Regions from separate parts of the Bacillus sp. 1A genome, predicted to be linked through region 2. Evidence: riboswitches for the same ligand, from Rfam matches in the RefSeq annotation. Region 2 holds a riboswitch; the other holds the start of a gene.
What was found. A riboswitch is a leader RNA that binds a small molecule or an ion and turns the genes downstream of it on or off. The one in region 2 is predicted to bind magnesium.
Positions count from the first base shown of each region.

Region 1: linked by a shared signal. The riboswitch ahead of ACUN0F_RS04065 (FtsW/RodA/SpoVE family cell cycle protein) and the one ahead of ACUN0F_RS25590 (P-type ATPase) in region 2 are both predicted to bind magnesium.

Region 1 is NZ_JBQYLZ010000001.1:800,853-810,677, reverse strand. Features, by position in the region: partial or broken gene ACUN0F_RS04095 (hypothetical protein) at 1-281, shown strand, start outside; partial or broken gene ACUN0F_RS04090 (ParM/StbA family protein) at 317-433, shown strand; partial or broken gene ACUN0F_RS04085 (DUF4879 domain-containing protein) at 440-541, shown strand; gene ACUN0F_RS04080 (prolyl oligopeptidase family serine peptidase) at 1,529-3,061, shown strand; gene ACUN0F_RS04075 (choloylglycine hydrolase family protein) at 3,168-4,154, shown strand; gene ACUN0F_RS04070 (serine hydrolase domain-containing protein) at 4,323-5,360, shown strand; partial or broken gene ACUN0F_RS04065 (FtsW/RodA/SpoVE family cell cycle protein) at 5,615-6,657, opposite strand; M-box (ykoK) riboswitch at 6,918-7,094, opposite strand; M-box (ykoK) riboswitch at 7,602-7,769, shown strand; gene mgtE (magnesium transporter) at 8,049-9,377, shown strand; gene ACUN0F_RS04055 (phosphodiester glycosidase family protein) at 9,645-9,825, shown strand, end outside.
Region 2 is NZ_JBQYLZ010000001.1:5,016,849-5,026,673, forward strand. Features, by position in the region: gene ACUN0F_RS25565 (CpsD/CapB family tyrosine-protein kinase) at 1-571, opposite strand, end outside; gene ACUN0F_RS25570 (YveK family protein) at 558-1,301, opposite strand; gene ACUN0F_RS25575 (acyltransferase family protein) at 1,302-2,495, opposite strand; gene ACUN0F_RS25580 (FbpB family small basic protein) at 2,824-2,964, opposite strand; gene ACUN0F_RS25585 (5'-3' exonuclease) at 3,325-4,191, opposite strand; gene ACUN0F_RS25590 (P-type ATPase) at 4,322-5,047, opposite strand; M-box (ykoK) riboswitch at 5,390-5,555, opposite strand; gene ACUN0F_RS25595 (DUF350 domain-containing protein) at 5,681-6,067, opposite strand; gene ACUN0F_RS25600 (glutathionylspermidine synthase family protein) at 6,064-7,299, opposite strand; gene ACUN0F_RS25605 (hypothetical protein) at 7,303-7,614, opposite strand; gene ACUN0F_RS25610 (RNA-guided endonuclease InsQ/TnpB family protein) at 8,334-9,464, shown strand; gene ACUN0F_RS25615 (hypothetical protein) at 9,613-9,825, shown strand, end outside.

The DNA.
Region 1 (9,825 bases), 4.2 Mb from region 2:
CGATAGTGGAGTAACAATCTCCCTATTAAAAAAAGAAATCGTAAGGCTTTACAAACAAAAGGAAAAAAGCGTAAAAGACAAACTACAAGAAGGAAACATAAAAAGAAAAATTCGAGAAAGTAACAGAGACAAGTAAACGATTCTCTATAACTGCAGCTAACGTTGCAAAACAAACCTTACCTCAACTCCTTACAGCTACACTGGTTGTCATTTCTACTATTAGAGATCTAACAGAAAATAAAAAGACATATAATAAAGAAGGGAAAGAAGAGAGTGCCTAGATTTAATTCTAAAAATAGAAAGCAAGGAAAAAAGCATGAAATCTCTGTATGTAATTGATGTAGGAATTGGTTTTATTAAGCGAGCATATCGACAGGATGGAGATTCTGAAATAACGACTAAGAGTGAAGTTTCCACGCTATCCCCTGTACCTAGAAAAAAATGGGGTGCTTCTAGGCACTAACAAGGAACGTTTGAGTACCAAAAGACATCTATAAATGCACCATTCAATACAATGCGTACATCAATTTATATCAAATAATTTTGAAAGCGTTCATACATATAAATAGTCAAAGAAAAGGCACTCCTAGGAGTGCCTTTTCTTTGACTTGAACCACGTTCCTATATATATTCCCCATCCCATAAAAACACTTCCTATAAAACAGAATCTTAGACATCAATAGACTTCATTTGAAAAATAGTTTACATATGTATGGGTGGTAACAGTAACGACACATCATGAATATGAGATGCGTTACGCCTTCTGGCCTAAGAACCTACTTTATAGAAAGTACCTTTCTCATATATTTTATCACGTGTAACATTGAGTTTGTTAAGTATTTAGTTAATATGCACAATTACATAGTAAATACTGTTTAAATAGGAGAATAAAAAATGCAAAATAAGTGTTTCTAAATATATTCCAGATAATCTCTATTTTTTTATTAAGTATTTGTTTTGCGCTCAATCATCGAAGGAAGTACTGCTTGCATTCCATTTAACAAACTTAACACATTCACATCATACATTTATTTCCATTTACTAGGGGGTTGCGTTAATGCCTTTCTAACAAGGACTTAAAAATAATGATAGAGGTTTCTCATATAGGCGCAATTGGCAGCTATGATAGCGGTAATTAACGTTTCCTCTGCAGCAACCTCTGCCAGCATTAATTCATAACGTACAAAGTACTACATGGCTGCTATACTAGAATTTCGTAAAGAGGATTACATACATCATGATTAACTCAAAAGTCGATAGTCTGCGGACAATCGGCTTTTGAGTTAATTAGAAAGAAGCATATGCAATAAATAATTCTGTATTAGATAACATCCAACCACTCAAAAATCCAGGCATAAAAAAGGAGGGAGAAGGCATCTTTTATTGAAGTTTGTTTATAATAGCTTTTTAACTTGTTAGGGGGGAATCATAAAGGAGATTAGTAATCTCTTTAATAATTTTTATTTCCCTTATAATATTTAGCTTATTGTATTAGAAAATTCAAATTCTGAAAGGAGAATCAATAAATATGAGCAAGAAAAAAAGAATAGGTAATAAGTTATTACTTGTTAGTGCAATTTGTATGATAACTATTCCTTCAGTTTCATATGCGGAGGAAGTAATTTCACCTAAAAAATTCGCGAGTTCTTCAAGTTTCTATGAGGGACAAAATACGGATATATTAAAATCAAGCTTATATCCTGGTACATATAAAAATCCGTTCAATCAACAATTTATTTCGACATCAAAGGAAGCAAACACAAATATAAAAAAAATAGACAATACTGAAGATGAAAACCCTGTTATAGCTACTACCCTTTCATTTATCCGTTATATGGATACAGAAGACTATAAATCTGCAATTGATTTAACTTCTCGATCATTACAGAAAGTAATATCCGAAGGATGGCTGAAGAGCTATTGGAAGGGACTCCCTGCGCAATTACAAGCAGGTTCTTTTATGGGAATTGGAGAGGTAACACAAAAAGAGTCAAATTCCGTTCATACGAATGTAGAGATTAAATTAGCTTTTGAACAATTTACTGTACCTTTACTAATTAAGCTAGATCCATCTGGAAAAATAGATGATTTTCAACTTAGTATGTCGTATATTCCCGTTGCAGGGCGTCCATCATATAGTAAGCCTGAATCATTTATTGATAAAGAAGTAGTAGTTGGAAGTGGTGCGTTTCCATTACCAGGAACATTATCTGTTCCAAAGGGAAAAGATCCTTTCCCAGCGGTTATTCTTGTGCAAGGATCTGGGGCAACTGACCAGGATGAAACGGCGTTTGCTTTAAAACCATTTCGCGATTTAGCTGAAGGTCTTGCATCGAAGGGAATTGCTGTCCTTCGCTATAATAAACGTACTTATGAACATGGATTAAAAACACAATCCAGTCCCTTTTATACAGTTGATAAAGAGACAACAGATGATGCTCTTCTTGTGACTCAATTTCTTAAAAATGAACCTCTGATAGATAAGAATCAAATTTATATCCTTGGTCATAGTCAAGGTGGGATGATGCTTCCGAAAATGATTGAAAAAGACCAAAATCAAAATATTGCTGGGGCAATTGTAATGGGAGGACCAGCTCGTACGATTCAAGATGTCGTTTTAGATCAATTTAAGTATCTTTTTTCTATTGGAGCAATGAAATCGGATGAATATAAATTTTATAAATCGCAATTTGAATTATTAAATGATTCTAATTTCTCTAGTCAGAATCCTCCAAAAGATTTTTATTTAGGATCAGCAGTATTTTGGGATTCTATCCGTAAAATTAAAGCAGCAGAAATGTCAAAAGAACAAAAGACACCGCTTCTTATTATTCAAGGAGAAAGAGACTATCAAGTTCAATCAAAAATCGAAATTCCTCTTTGGAAAGAACAATTAAAAAAACGAGATAATGTTGATTATCGACTATATCCAAAGTTAAATCACTTCTTTACAGAAGGAGGTGGGGAATTAAGTAAACCGGATGAATATTATAGTCCTGCTAATATCCCTGAGTATGTTATAAATGATATTGCTACTTGGGTGCAAGGAAGATCAAAATAAAATTAGCAACCATATTTTTATAGAGGTCATTATACGTACCTATCAACTTAAGGATAGAAATTAAATGGGTTTTTGTTTAAATAAACTAAATAAAGGGGTGCTCTTTATGTGTACTAGTTTGACACTACAGACAAAAAACGGTCAACATCTTTTTGCAAGAACAATGGATTTTACATTAGATTTCAATCAAGAAGTAATAATAGTTCCTCGACGTTATCAATGGAACAATATAACTGGTGAAATTATCAAGGCGAAAGAAGCTGTTGTAGGAATGGGGATTAACCATCAAGGAAGGATCATTTTGGCGGACGGAGTAAACGAATCAGGTATGACATGTGCAACACTCTATTTTCCAGGATTCGCTACTTATAGTAACAGTATAGATGACAATAAAAGGAATCTGGCACCATTTGATTTTGTGGCATGGTGTCTCACACAATTCAATTCTGTCGAAGAGTTAAAGAAATCTGTAGATAGTATTTCCTTTTTAGATGTACCATTATCTGTTTTAGGAGTTACCCCACCGCTACATTGGATTTTAGCGGATAAATGGGGAGAATGTATTGTATTAGAGCCGACAATTGAGGGGCTAAAAATGTATGATAATCCGCTAGGGGTAATGACCAATAGCCCTGAGTTTAACTGGCATTTACAAAATTTAAGACAATATATAGGTCTTAAATCGCAGCCATATGCGCCAACCCAATGGGGGAATGTACCATTAAGTGCTTTTGGACAAGGTTCAGGTTCAATGGGACTCCCAGGAGATTTCACTCCACCGTCAAGGTTTGTCCGGGCAGCGTATAGCAAACAAAATATTCAAGGGGTAGATAACGAAGAAGAGGGTATATCAGCAATTTTTCATATCTTATCAAATTGTGAGATTCCCAAAGGTGGAGTAATAACGGAAGAAGGTACATTAGATAATACCATTTATACAAGCGTAATGTGCATGGAGTCTGGTACATATTATTACCATACCTATGATTGTAGACAAATTATAGCCATACATCTATTTCATGAAAATTTAGATACAGATGAAATTAAAACTTATCCGTTCCAGCGGAAGCAGAAGATATTGTATGAAAACTAAATAGATTTGGAAGAACATTTGAAAAACAGACTTAATTAAGTTTGCTTTTTATAATAGACGATACGACTCATGCTATGACTTTTAAACACTTACACTCACGCTGACATTTTATATATAGTGTTTTTTATTAAATTTCTAATCATTTTAAGTGAAGGGTACGTGATTGAAATGGATAATACATATAATGAAAAGTCGCACACATTGATTAAACAATTATTTAACAAGTTTTCACCAAAAGCTCCTGGCTTTGCATATATTGCTAGTTTTGATAACGGTGTGACTTATAAAGGTGCGGTTGGTTTAGCTTCTATAGAGGAAAATTTACCTATAACCACAAGAAATATTTTTAATATTGCCTCAGTTTCTAAACAATTTACAGCATTTTCTATATTACTCTTAGAACAAGAGGGGAGATTGAGTTTAAATGATTCAATTGTAAAGTTTGTCCCTTCTATAGGAGCATATGCTGAACCTGTAACATTGAGACATCTAATTCATCACACTGGTGGACTAGTTGATTATATGGAATTGGCTGAAGCAGCAAATATTAAATATACTGATACATTAACTGTGGAAGAATCGTTAGAACACCTTAAAAGTCATCAAATTGCAAGGTTCCCAGCTGGCACAAAATTTGAGTATAGCAATACAGGATATTTTTTATTATCACAAGTGGTAGAGAAGGTAAGCGGCAAGTCTCTACGTCAGTTTACAAAGGATCGTATTTTTGACCCTTTAAATATGAAAGACACAACAATTGTAGATTACTATCCAACTACTATACCAATTACTAGTGGATATTCGAAGAATGAGAAAGGAACATATAAAATCTATGAAAGCCCTTGGGAACATACAGGGGATGGGGCAGTTCATGCAACAGTTGAAGACCTGGTAAAGTGGGGAGAGAATTTAACGACAGGTACCGTTGGTGGAAAAGAACTTGTTAAAAGAATGAGCGAAATAGGTCCGAAAATTTCTCCAACTGGGGAGACGATTATTGACAATGAAGATTATGCTTTTGGACTAAGGCTTGCTGAAGGTTTTAACTGTCGGTACTTGGAACATTCAGGAAGTTGGGCGGGTTATCGTTCACACTTCATGCGGTTTCCAAAAGAATATTTGTCTGTTGTAGTCCTAAGTAACTATAATAGATTTGACTCTAATAAATATGCTAATAAAATAGCAGAAATTTTTTTAGAAAAGTAAAAAATAGAGGGTAGAAGTCAGTATTTAGATTTGCTTTACCCCACGTTGTTTTAGGTGTAATTGATTTTGAGAACGGAAGGCAAGCATAAATTTATGCCTGCCTTTTTGGGTATTAAAATAAATATAAATATTAATATTCATACAGTTAAAAAAATAATTGGAAATTCTTTGAATATAGATTAATCAATAAGGCTGGATTTTATAATTTTAAAAAATAATTATAAAAATAATGTTACATTTTAAAATTAAATATTCTAATTATCAACTTTGATTTTATTGAAAATTGAAATATTAAGTAATATTCCTATTGCTATTAAATTAACCATTAAAGAACTTCCACCAAAACTTATAAATGGAAATGGAGTACCCGTAAGAGGAAATAGTCCTGTAATACCACCTAAATTTACAATGGATTGCATACCAATCATACACCCTATACCAATTGCTATAAAACTGCCGAATGGATCTACACATAATTGTGCAATTTTTAAAGAGCGAAGTACTATAGTCAAAACTCCAGCCAATAGAATAAATACACCAATAAATCCTAGTTCTTCAGAAACTATTCCCATTATAAAATCAGTATGTGGTTCCGGAAGATAACCTGTTTTTTGTATGCTATTTCCAAATCCACGACCAGTGATTCCTCCAGAGCCAATGGCAATAAAAGAATTTACAAGCTGGTATCCATTTCCTTGTGCATCAACAAAGGGATTGAAAATCGTAGTAATACGTGTCTTTTGAACTTCTGACAAACTATATTGAATTAAAAAATATAAAATAGGTAACCACAAAATAGAACCGATGGCAGTTCTTTTGATTAGTAGATTTATATTTATTCCTGAGCAAAGAAATATGCTAAAACCTATACCTAATATTAAAAGTGCTGATCCTAAATTTGGTTGTTTAAAGATAAGAAAAAAATTGCAGCTAAAAAAAATAAAAGTTTTCCGCTACCACTCCAGCTATTTTTAGCTTGTTCTTGTCGTAATGCAAAAAAACGGGCTGTTACGAGTATTGTTCCTAATTTAAGAAATTCAGCTGGCTGTATTCCAAAAATCCATGATTGAGCATTATTTACCACTTTTCCTTTCCATAAAACCATAATTAATAAAAAAATCCCCCCAACCATAATAAAGATTGAGACTATTCGTTTTTTCCATATTTCATATGGGAGTATAGCACAAACTATTAACCCTATTGTTCCTAAAAGTAGCTTTGTTAATTGAGAATCAACAAAGTGTCTACTGTTATAACCGTAATGCTGGACAGCGACAATGGAACTCGCACTATACATCATGATAATACCTAAAGTACATGTTATGAATAGAGGGAGGAGCAATAGATAATCGAGTTTTAATTTTTTTTCATTTTAATATCCTCCTGATTTAAAACAAAACATAATATTACATTTGCTAATGAATAAAACCTTGTTCTCATCAATTACTAAATAGGATTTTTGTTTAGGCAGATTCTATCGCTTACACCCTGTTTTCTTACGCAAAAATCCCCCTAGTATGTAACTAGGGGGATTCAAAATGGCATGACTAAATAAGGCTTTTTTCCCCCTAGTAGACCTTTGGCACTATACAACGTAAAGTAATGAAAATTCATCACTTAGCTATCTTAAGAAGAGCCTTAATCGGACAATTCCTGTTCTACCCATTGGCGTCTTTCGACATTTTTGGGCAATAGCCTGTGTTTGCATAGGAGCCTCACCTAACAGGTTAAGCAATATAAATTTTATGTATTTGTTTCGTGTAGCAAGCATAAATATATATTTTTTTCTTGTCAAGTAACCGTATTGCTAATTTTATATGTTTTATTGCATTATAATCCTTTGAGAAATGATGTGAGAAAATGTATGTAATCATTCTGTATAAGTACATATTTTCGACTTGTAGTGTATAGTTTGATTAAGTTGTTTAACCATATAAATTTGATAAACAGTAAAGAAGATTTTAATCATAAAAGAAGATTTTTTTAAGAATGTTCTTTTGATGTACAGAATGACTAATCATTCATCTTCTGTTATAAAGTTAAAGATTGATTATAAACAATAAATTTCATATGTTTTATAACGTTTCTTCGAATGAATTCTATTTGAATCCTATGTTTTTTAAATGGAATTTTAAATTTGTAATAGAATATAATTTTGTTTTCTATTACAAATTTTTTTAAGAATGAAATTGAAAGTGAGTTGACAAATATTAAATTCTGGTTTAAATTTTGAAGTAATTCAATAATCTTTGTTAGGTGAGGCTCCTGTATAGAGAAACGCTGCTGCCCAAAAATGTCGAGAGACGCCAATGGGTCAACAGGAACGGTCGGATTAAGGCCCTTCTTAATGTAGCTGGTTATAAAAACCTATGCTATACAGTGCTAAAACTCAACGAGGGAGTGGTATACGATTTGATAGAAAGGCACCTCTGTGATTTTGGCAGAGCTGTCTTAAGAATCATTTATTTGTATTGTGAAAAAACCTTTACTCCTTTTTGAGTAAAGGTTTTTCTGTTTAATTTTATTTATTTTTATCTTGTCTATATTCAAAAAGGAGGTAATTCTAACTAATGAATTGATTGCAATGTAACTATTATTGCTCTAATAAAAAATTTAAGACAGATAAAATAAAATAAAACCACTCATGAAACTCTAGAGTCTCCCTTAGCAATATGAGGAGGAGTTAACATGAAGAAATTATTAAAGGAATTACTTGTAACTAAAAATAATTTGGATGCAGAGAAGGTTTTACGTCTTCCGTCGTATGATGTTGCGCAAGAAGTAAAACGGTTTTCAATTGAAGATCAAGTCATATTGCTAAATACGATTCCGGTATTAAAAAGCTCTAAAATTCTTCAATATATGAGTGCAGAAGAAAAATATAATATCTTAATTCACTTATCTGAAAATAAAGCTAAAAAGTTACTAAATTTACAACCGATTGATGAATTAGTAGATTTACTTCTAGCGGTTCATCCGGAAAGACAGGCTAAATTAATGGCGTATCTAGATAAAATTACAAAACATAACGTAAAAAAATTGATGACTTTCAAACCTGAAACGGCAGGAAGTCTTGTTACAAGTGATTTTGTTGCAGTTAGGGAAAATTGGTCAGTAAAAATGACATTGAAGTACATTAGGGAACATTCTAGAAATGTAGAATCAATATCTTATAGTTATGTTCTTGATAATCACGGTTATCTTAAGGGAATCGTTTCCATACATGAGTTATTACTAGCAACAGATGAAGAGATATTATCTACTATCATGATTCAAGAGGTAATTTCTGTACACGCTGAAATTGACCAGCAAGAAGTTATAAAAAAGCTACTGAATTATAATTTAGCAGCAATACCTGTGACAACAGCAAATAATAAAATGATTGGTATTATAACATTTGATGACGTAATGAATGTTATGGAAGCAGAAGCTACAGAAGATATTCAAAAGTTAGGCGGAAGTGAACCATTGAATCAATCTTACTTTGAAGCTAGCATTTGGAGCATTTTCTTAAAACGACTACCATGGTTATTACTTCTTTTTGTTGCTGAGGCATATACAGGTACAGTATTAAAGTATTTTGAAGACGAAATTGAAACTGTAGTTGCCCTTGCTTTCTTTGTTCCATTATTAGTAGGTACTGGAGGGAATACAGGAACACAGGTTGTAGCAACAATTACTCGTGCAATTGGTATTGGAGAGGTGAAATTTAAAGACATTTTCCGTGTAATGAAAAAGGAATTTGCAATTGGTATGCTTCTTGGACTTGCACTTGCGGTAGCTGGACTCACTCGTGCTTATATGTTAGGTGTTGGAACAGAAGTTGCACAAGTTGTAGCAATCACTTTATTATTTATTGTTATTTGGGCCTCTCTTGTTGCAGCTGTTTTACCTTTGATTCTAAGAAAATTAAGATTAGATCCTGCAGTTGTTTCAGGCCCATTTATTACAACATTTGTTGACGGAACAGGATTAGTAATTTATTTCATGGTTGCAAAAACGTTATTAAATTTGTAAGTATACACTCAAATAAATACGCAATGTAAATTAAGTATTTGCATTGCTTGCTAAGACTTAGTGGGGAACTCGGGAATGAGGAAAATAAACACTTTTGTCTTTATTAAAAAAATTTTTTAATGGATTCATTGAATGTAATTAATACCGGAGGATAAAACTATGAAACATCTAAGAAAAATCTTCAAACGAATTTTGCTTCTATTTTCTATTTTCATGCTTATTGGCATAGGAATATTATTTGGTACTAGCTATGGCTGAGAGCTTCGTATAACAATCGCTGGGAGTATACTAACTTCTCAGCATCCACAATATGCGAAATATACATTCCTATCCCTAAAGGAACTAGATAAACTGCAAGATAGAATTAATCATCCAAAATGGTCAAACAGTGATGAGCATATTTATAAAAAAATAGCAGGAAAAAGATTAGAAGAATTAAAAAATCAGC
Region 2 (9,825 bases):
TTGCTATCACTTTTTGCACCTTACGTAGGGAATCGTTTCGCTTTTTGACTGCTAAGACCACTCCATCGCATTTCCCTGCAATCATGTGCGTAGCAGGAAGCTCAAATACTTCAGAGGAATACAAGAAAATATAATCAAAATCTTCTTTCCACTTCGCCATTACATGATCAAATTCATCCGTAGCAACTAAAGGCGTTCCGGTGTGTACTGTTTTTTGGGCAGGAATACAATATAAGTATTTAGATAAATTACTAGAAAAGGGTTCATAACTACAAGGGGAATCTTTTATTATATCGTTCACTGTTTTCGTATAATTGCTTTGTAATAGTAGATGTAGTTTAGGATCAGAAAAATTCACGTCGATAAGTAACACCTTTTTTTTCATCTCTGCAAACACTACCCCTAGATTTACTATAAGCGACGCGATAACACCTCTATCCTTCGTTGAAGTAACTGTGAACACTTGTTTCCCCGATTTTTTCAACTCGTGATACACCGTATAAAACTGCTCTTTCATAAAAGCATCATGCGGATTAAATGGCAGCTTTTTCTTTGTCTTAAACATCGACATGTTCACCTCGATATATAGATGATTGCGCATCAACTTCTGTAGATTTCTTTTTTCTATTCGGTTTCATATTTATGTGACCAATAACAGATACTGTTGTTATTTTCTCTAAATCTTGTTCCACGTATATACGCTCATCAAAATAATCTCGAAATACAGCTAAACCTATCCCAACAAAAAAACTAACAATTAAAGAGATAGGAATGATAAGTTGAAATTTCGGAAACAACTTTTCAGCTTTTTCCTGTAACTCAGGGTCAGTTAATATTTTTATCCCCTGTACATTCGTATACTGTTGAAAGCTTTTTTGAGATTGTTCTGCCAATGACTTTACAATTTCTTTGACGATTGTAGGATCCGAATCTTTTACTGTGACAGTAACGATTTGTGAGTTGTCCATATTCACCACTGAAATTTTTTGTGCTAATTCATAAGTTGATTGCTCTAATTTCAAATTTTTTTTAACCGTTGAAATAATGAGTGGACTTTTTAATATATCAACATACGACGTTACAAGTTGCTTATTTTCCTGTGTTTTATTCACTGCATTTTCCTTATTAAACCCATCTAAATTCCCAACGAGAATTTGCGTTGAATATTGATACGAAGGCTTTAATATATACATAGAAATAAGAATTAAAGAAACTGTTACACAACACATCGTCAAAATAATTGTTACTACTCTTCTTTTCAATAGCTGCTGAAAATCCTTCATACTAATTTCTTGCTTCAATTATTTCACCGCCTTTGTTTGAATGACATCCTGCAACTCACTTTCTGCAGATAGTCTTTTCTTTTCTAAATTCGATTGCTTTGTTATATACTTTCCGATCCTGAATGCAAATTTTTCTACAAACAAATAAGAAATTATTGCTAGTATAAACGAAAGAATGAGCGATAACATTAAAACAATAGGTAACGGAAATATTTCATGAAGCATATACACTAGGGAAAATAAAGATATGATGTGGTATAAATAAAGACTGTAAGAAATCTTCCCCAAATATAACAAGTATTTATTACGTAGCAAGGATGACAAAGTTGATACTGACAAGCTTAATATGACAAATAAACATGCACTTATCGCTACTACGTAGTCCCGAAATATAAAATTATTAAGCAAATTAATTTCTCCAACAACCCCTTCATACATATAAAGTAAAACCGCAAATAAAAACCATACAATTTTCTCATTTTTAGTACGATTACTATAAAAAACTATTAAATTATTTTTATATTTCGCAACTAGTGCTCCTAGTAAAAACAGCACTGTGTAATGCAGCGTTAATGCATAACTAGTTAATGTTAAACTTGAGTGAAATAAAAATAAAATCACGACAGAACATATACTAAAACTAAACAATGACAATAATGAATACCTCAACGTTTTTCGTAAACAAACCATCAAAACTAACGGAAAAATTATCGATATTCGCATTTCATGAACAAGTGACCAAATTACGCCGTTATATGCATCTGTATTATATTTCCCAATTAATAAAATATGTTGCGCTATTAAGCTTAAAGAACTTTCAATCGTCCATGAGCGATTAAACCATTCACTTAAATTAGAAATACCATATTTACTCATTGTAGTCTGGCATAAAATAGCTATAATTATTGCTACGATATATGGAATATAGATTCTACATATACGCTTTAAAAGGAATGATCCATAGCTATCGTAGTTTTTTTGAATGGATCTATACAAAACAAATCCACTCAAAACAAAAAAGATAATAACAGATTCGTTACCACTACTAAAAATTAGACGAGCAGGTGTTTCTTTTAATAGATAAATAACAAATGGTTTATTATCTTCATAACTGTAATTTTGAAATACTGAAAAAATCATTAAATGATGGCCAATCATTACTATCAATGAAGAAATTCCTCGTATAGAATCCAGTTCTTCATACCTATCCATCGTTTTACATCAACTCCTACTGAAATGATAATAATCATTTCAAAGCGACACCATTATTCATATTCCTCTCCTTTCTTTTCATTCCAATTTTTCATATTAAAATGATTTTATAGCGTAATTTTGAATGTATTGTAACATTTTTTGTAATATTATGAATAGTGAATCTCCAAAATTGATATATACCAATTACAACCTCGAAAAATGAATAATATTGACAGAAAAACACTATAAAAACATCTTGCATAGTTACAAAATTAAAGAGAGGAATAGAGTTTTTTCAATATAAAATAAAAAAGATAGCCTTTAAAGGCTATCTTTTTTATTTTATTTAATTATTGGCACCACTATATGCTACATGTCGTTTCTCAATTCTCTCTTCAATTTCTTTCATATTTTCTTTATTATTTAATAGTGATTGTTTATTTTCAATTAATAATTGTTTAAAAGATTTTCTCACTTTTTTTCTCATTTTCATTGTCCTCCTTGGGGGATGGTTTATATAAAAGATAAGGAATTATCTGTGTGCCCTTATAATAATTGATTGTTGTGAATTCCATTTGAACTTCATATTAAAATTTCATTTATTTTCTGACAACTTTGTGAACATACAAAAATGTGATCATCCTAAAACCATTTTGAAATTGCTTCATTTCATTATAAAAGTTGCTATTGTCATCAACTTCTATCAATATATTTTGTCGAAACATTTATATATTTAAAATTGAGTTCGATATAATTTTATTTACTACTATACCGTTCGTAAAAACAAAAAGAGAGGTGTTATATAAGTCAAAGTTTGACTTATATAACACCTCTCTTTCAAAACTATTTATAGCATATTGATTAATATTTCAGGTCTTCCCCAATTCATTTCTTCACAAACGAATCTAAGTTTTTCTTCATCCATTGTGTGTAATCCTTCTTCTAGTAAACATGAAATTGGAACTTCACAATGAATTTGTGCCAATTGTAATGAAATATTTAAGTTCTCTAAATCACTTTCAATCTTTGTGCGCTGCGCTTTCGTTAATGTTGCTACATTTTCTAGTACGGTTGCTACTGTTCCATGCTCTTGAATCAATTTATACGCTGTCTTTTCGCCGATACCTTTTACACCTGGGTAATTATCACTCGTATCTCCCATAAACGCTTTCGCATGCACGATTTGCCACGGCTCTACGCCTTTTTCTTCCATGATTTTCTCTGGTGTGTAATATTCGTAATTTCCAATTCCTTTGCGCAAGAGCATAACTGTAACGTTTTTATCAACAAGCTGAAGTAAATCCGTATCGCCTGTTAAAATATAAACTTCCGCTTCATTACAGTATTGTTTTGCAAGCGTACCGATACAATCATCCGCTTCATACCCTTTCATACCGATAACTGGAATAGACAATTTCGCAGTCATTTCTTGAACTAAATCAAATTGCGGAATTAATTCTTCAGGCGGCGCTACACGATTCGCTTTATAATTCGAGAACGATTCTGTTCTAAATGTCGTACTACCCATATCCCAGCATGTTACGATATGTGTCGGTTCAATTGCTTGCATAGCTGTTAATAAATGTTTCATATAACCATGAATCCCATTTGTAGGGGTACCATCTTGTCGTTTCATAAATTGTCCGTAGACACTTGTTGCGTAAAAAGCACGAAATAATAGTGCCATACCATCAACTAATAATACTTTTTTCATAATCCCTCTCCTACCAAAAAAATAATAACCCCACGTCATCACGTAAGGTTATATAAATAGATTACCATTCTACGTTTTTTCAACTTTGTCTATTATACATTGTTTTTGTATATTTAGCATCATTTACACATTAAGACGTTCTACTGCAACAAGTATGAAGAATTCCTGTATACGTATTTTTCCCAGTCGAAACAACTACAGCCTTTGCATTTCCGCCAACAATATGAGTCCCTTTGAAACATACGTTTTCAAGTTCAAGTGGATTATAGTCTTTCATTCGTTTTAAAGGAATAAATCGTTTACGCTCAAGGTGATAGCAACTTTCAAATTTCTCAATACTTGCATCTTTTCCTGTTAGCACGGATTCATTTACTAATAAATCATTCGCGTAAATGATACGTACATCTGCTGGTACTGTATCACCTTCTGAAAGAAAAATCATATCCCCAGGAACAAGCTCTTGTACTGGCACATTCATCATTTTTAATTCACCGTTTAAACCTGTTACACTAGAACATTCTACTCGAGACACAGTAATTTTCTCACATTGTAATCCATCACGCACATGTTGTTTTGAAAAACCTGGAATCATTCCACTTAGCTTCATCATTACTTCCGCAATACGCGCTCTTTTTGAAATTAATTCGTTTCGGCCGTATACTTGAATGCGTTTTTGTGCCTCTTTCATAGATAATCCGTCTCTTGTTGTTTTAAAATACGCAAATACAGATTTTACATCTCTCGTTGCGATTTCAATTAATAAATCTTTATTTTTTTGAAGCATTGTTTGTTCTTTCATTGATTTTTTACTTAATTTATATGACGTGTTACCCACAGTTTTGTTTGCATATAACATATTATCGTCTCCTCCTGTACAACATAGGAAGAAACGCTTTGTTTCTCAATTTATCCACTTTACCGTAACAGTGTTTGGCGCTTGAACATGCATATAAACGCTACATTATGATAAATATAGAGGGAGGAACAAGTCGTTTCCTGCCTACATCATATATTTTTGATTTGAAGTATATGGGTAACGGAACCGAGTCAGAATTTGACATGCTCCTCACCTCCTCGTTTAATTTTATAGTTTATACTATGAAGTTACTCATAGATTTGTAACAAAAAGACCCTTACTCCGAAAAGAGTAAAGGTCATGGCATACACAAATAAACGATTCCTAAACAATTAGAAATCTACGGACCTCTCCCTCGCCGAGTTTTAGCACTGTATAGCATAGGTACATTACCAGCTACGTTAAGAAAAACCTTAATTCGATCATTCCTGTTGACCCATTGGCGTCTCTCGACATTTTTGGGCAGTAGCATTTCTCTATACAGGAGCCTCACCTAACAGAGACTTATTTTTATTACATAGAAAATGTTACTCTTATTTAAAATAGATGTCAACAGTAGCCTACAATTTTTTCGAAAGGTATGGCGAACTAACGTATATAAAATAAAAACCTTTACGTTTAAACGTAAAGGTTTTAATAAGTTATACAACCAGCAATTACAATCCCAATGGAAAGCGATAAAAACATAAGAAAAAGACCGACTGCTTGATTATCTTCTTCAAGACTTTTGTTTATATTAAAGCGTGGTGTAAGCCACTCAGCTAAATAAAAGACGATAATTTGAGCCAAAATCCCAACGGCTCCCCACGAAACCATATCAAGAAGTGAAATGGAATTAGCTGCTGTCGAATATAAAACAATAGCTAACCCAAGTAATCGTCCTCCAAGTACATAGCTTACCGCCTTATTCCCTTGGGCCATTAACTTAAATTCTTTTACTTTCGTTGTCACTTCCATGAGGAACAGACCAATGCATAAAAGGCCCAGTGTTACTGCTAAATATAATAAAAAATTAATCATATACTTTCCTCCTTTTTTATACCTACCGGTAAATAGTACGATTCATTCCCCGTAATTTTTTCCCCAGCGCGAATACCGATACTACTCGCTTTTCCAGCAATTAAAAACGAACCAAACACATACGACAGTTTCTCCATCCCTTTCTCTGTTTCCAAAGATACGACTGGAAGTTCTGTATACTTTTGAAATATCGGCAGTGACGCTTTATACGTTTGGTGTGCATTTTGAATCATAATATTTTCGGCCTTATCGCGAACGGTAATTGTGTCTCCTTCTCTACCAAATGAAGGTTTTTGAACGAAAGAGCCTTTTCCTAAAAATAAATCTGGTTCTAAATATGTAGGTAACATATATTCTTTAATCCACTGTTGTTCCTCATTTGTATAAAAGGCCTTTTCTTCTGCTAACCCCCAAATCAGACACTGAATTGATTTTGGCTGAAGTAAAAATGCTGACAAAGGATTTATTATAAAAAGCTTTCCGGCTTTTACAAGTTGCAACAGTTCCACACCTACGAAGTCTCCTGTTTCAGGATCTTGATCCTCAATTAAATCTTCTATCGGATATGTTTGGCGATATAAAATATCAACCTGTACTCCATCTCTATCCACTAAAGCATCTTTTGTAATTCTAAGTTCTGACATTGGCACTACTTTATTTTCAACATGGCATAACTGACTCAAATACATAGTCGTATTCCAATCCTCAATATGTTCATGATGTGCTGTAAAAACAACATTTGGGTTATCTATTCCCTTTGTCGCTTCCATTACGGCCTTTGTAACACCAGAAGATAGTAATCGTTCTTGACCCAAGTTTGGATCATCATAGCCTAGTTTCCTACAAATTTTTCCATTCATTTGAAAACATTCCATAATAAAAGTTGGTGTATCACTATTAAACTCAAGCATTTTAATGTGGTTATCACTTGTTAAAACGAAATCAAATCGTGAAATAACAGATTCAGGATATAATCCTTTCATTCTAATGAAAGATAAGCTTGCAGGAGGATACCCAAGTTCAAGAAGCTGTTCGTCACTTAAATTCCGCAAAAGTTTAGCAGTCTTAAAAAATATTTTCCCCATTCGTTCAGTTGCTACTTGTAATTGTTTCATAGTCTGATTTGTTATAGGGAAAATATGAAACAAACTATACTCACATTCATATAAATCCGACCAAAAATTCGGATATTTCGAATAAAACTCTTTTCGATCCCTTATGTATTGCGACATATGTTAGCCCCCAAATCCTCCCTTTGAACCGCTTCCAATTCCACCTTTAAATTCCGCAGACGATTGATAAGATTTAAACGCCGATGAATTTTTAAAAGTGGATTTATTTTGATAGTAACTCCCACCATAAAAATAATGCCCACGATAACCTGACCTACTATCATCACACTGCCATACCCCAAGTTCATCATCCCAATCCCAATCTGAACAACTATTATCATTCGGTTTTGGGGGAAGATCTTGTGCACAGCCAAATAAGGTGCCAGTCATTAAAGACGTTACGACACCACCTACTAGCCATTTCGTTTTTGTCACCTTCGCACTCCCCTTTTTAAATTCTATTCCTATTATATAAGATAGCATGATAAAGTAGAAGAAAAAGGAAGAAGAGGGTAACTAACTGTTACGATTTATTTAAACAATTATAACGAAAGTTAATTAAATATATCAGTAAGCCCTGCTAGTCAAGTGATTGGCTAGTAGTGAGGGTTAACTGCGGACAATCCCTAAAGCTGATTGAACTACAACGTGGCTAGAAATAGCGAGCGTGAATGTCGCGAAAGCAGAAAAAATCAATCAGATGGTGCAAGGTTAAATCCTAAACACTAGAACAATGGGTCTTCCGCATCGAATCGTCTAAGTCAAAATAGATAAGATGAACGTTCAACGACTATCTCGTATAACTGACGAGAGTACATCACAAGCTTATGGTGATGGAAAAATCCTCTATCTCTAAAGAGATAAACATATAGTCTGCGCTCATGTGAAAACATGAGAAGTTCATAAGAGAACTGGCTAAGGAATTGCGCCCTTAGTTGAACGAGATACATTTAATTAAATCTATCAAACCTCATTGAATGCGCCGAACATATGTGCTACGGTAGGTTTAATGAGGTAAGAATAATAATGAAATTTTTACGAGTTAGTCAAGTATCGGAATTAACAGGTTTGTATCCTAGTAGTCTTAAGAGAATGCTGGTGGAACACGCTACGATTCAGAAGAACAAATCTTTCATTAAAGGAGTTACATTCTGATGATATTGGCGAAGAAAGTTAGATTGATTCCAACGCCTGAACAAGAAAAAGTGCTTAGAAACCATGCAGGTGCTGCAAGATTCGCTTATAACTATTGTAAAAGAATGAGTGATAGATATTATAAGCTATTTGGAAAATCTGTTTCACAGTTAGCTTTACAGAAACGATTTACAAAGATCAAGAAGCGAAAGAGATATGAGTGGTTAAAAGACATTAATGCACAAGTTCCCAAACAGGCTTCAAAAGATTTTGATAAGGCGAGAAAAAATTCGTTCAAAAAGTACAAAAATGGTTATCACACTTCTTATAAATCCAAAAAAGATTTAATCCAAGGATTTTATGCCAATTATGAAAGACTGACTATAGGAAAGAAAGTAGTTCATATTCAGTCCATTGGAGAAGTGAAAACAAGCCAACAACTACCAAGAAACAAAAAACCATCCAATCCAAGAGTTACATTTGATGGTCGTCACTGGTGGATTAGTGTAGGGTTCCAAGAAGACTTTGAATTACAAGAATTAACCAATGAGTCGATTGGTGTGGATGTTGGTTTAAAAGAGCTGTTTGTAGCTTCTAATGGTACGAAAGAACGAAATATAAACAAAGATGCTAAGGTTAAAAAACTTTTGAAAAGGAAAAGGTCAGCTCAAAGAGATATGTCTAGGAGATTAAAAAAAGGTGTGAAAATTCAATCTGCCGGATATGAAAAAGCGAAAGCTGAGCACCTGCGGTTATCTAGGAAAATTACGAATATCCGAAATAACCATATCCATCAAGCAACAGCTAAATTGGTGAAAACCAAACCAATGAGGATTGTTGTGGAAGACTTATCTATCTCAAACTTGTTAAAAAACAAAAAACTATCGAAAGCATTTTCATTTCAAAAATTAAACTTCTTCTTTCAATGTTTATCATACAAGTGTGAGAAGTATGGCATTGCGTATGTAAAAGCTGATAAATGGTTCGCTTCAAGCAAGATTTGTTCATGTTGCGGCGTTAAATACGACCATTCAGTTCAACCAGAAGGACAGTGGAGTTTAAAAATACGTGAGTGGCGTTGTGTTCCATGCAATAGCCATCACGATAGGGATGTAAATGCATCGATAAATTTATCAAGATGGGTAAAATAAATGCTTGATAATAGGAGGTAACGATACTGCCTCGTGTGGAGTGTTATACCCCTCGTCCCTTCGGGGTTGCGAGAACACAATGAAGCACTAACTCGTGTAAATTTGATTGAATTGTATAGATTTAGTTAAGTTTATCGTATCGGATAAAATGCGCTTAGAATATCGACTTAATGATGAAACGAAAAGGTATCCTGCTTTATGGAACTACGCAAATATTTCTAACTCTGAAATCATCGCACGCATGACGTGTGAATATTTTATAAAGGATAACAAGACATATGTTGTTACTGCTACTTCAGTAGATCCAGACGGAACAGCAGTTATATATATTCAAAAAGAAGAGTTTGCAAATGACCCTTCA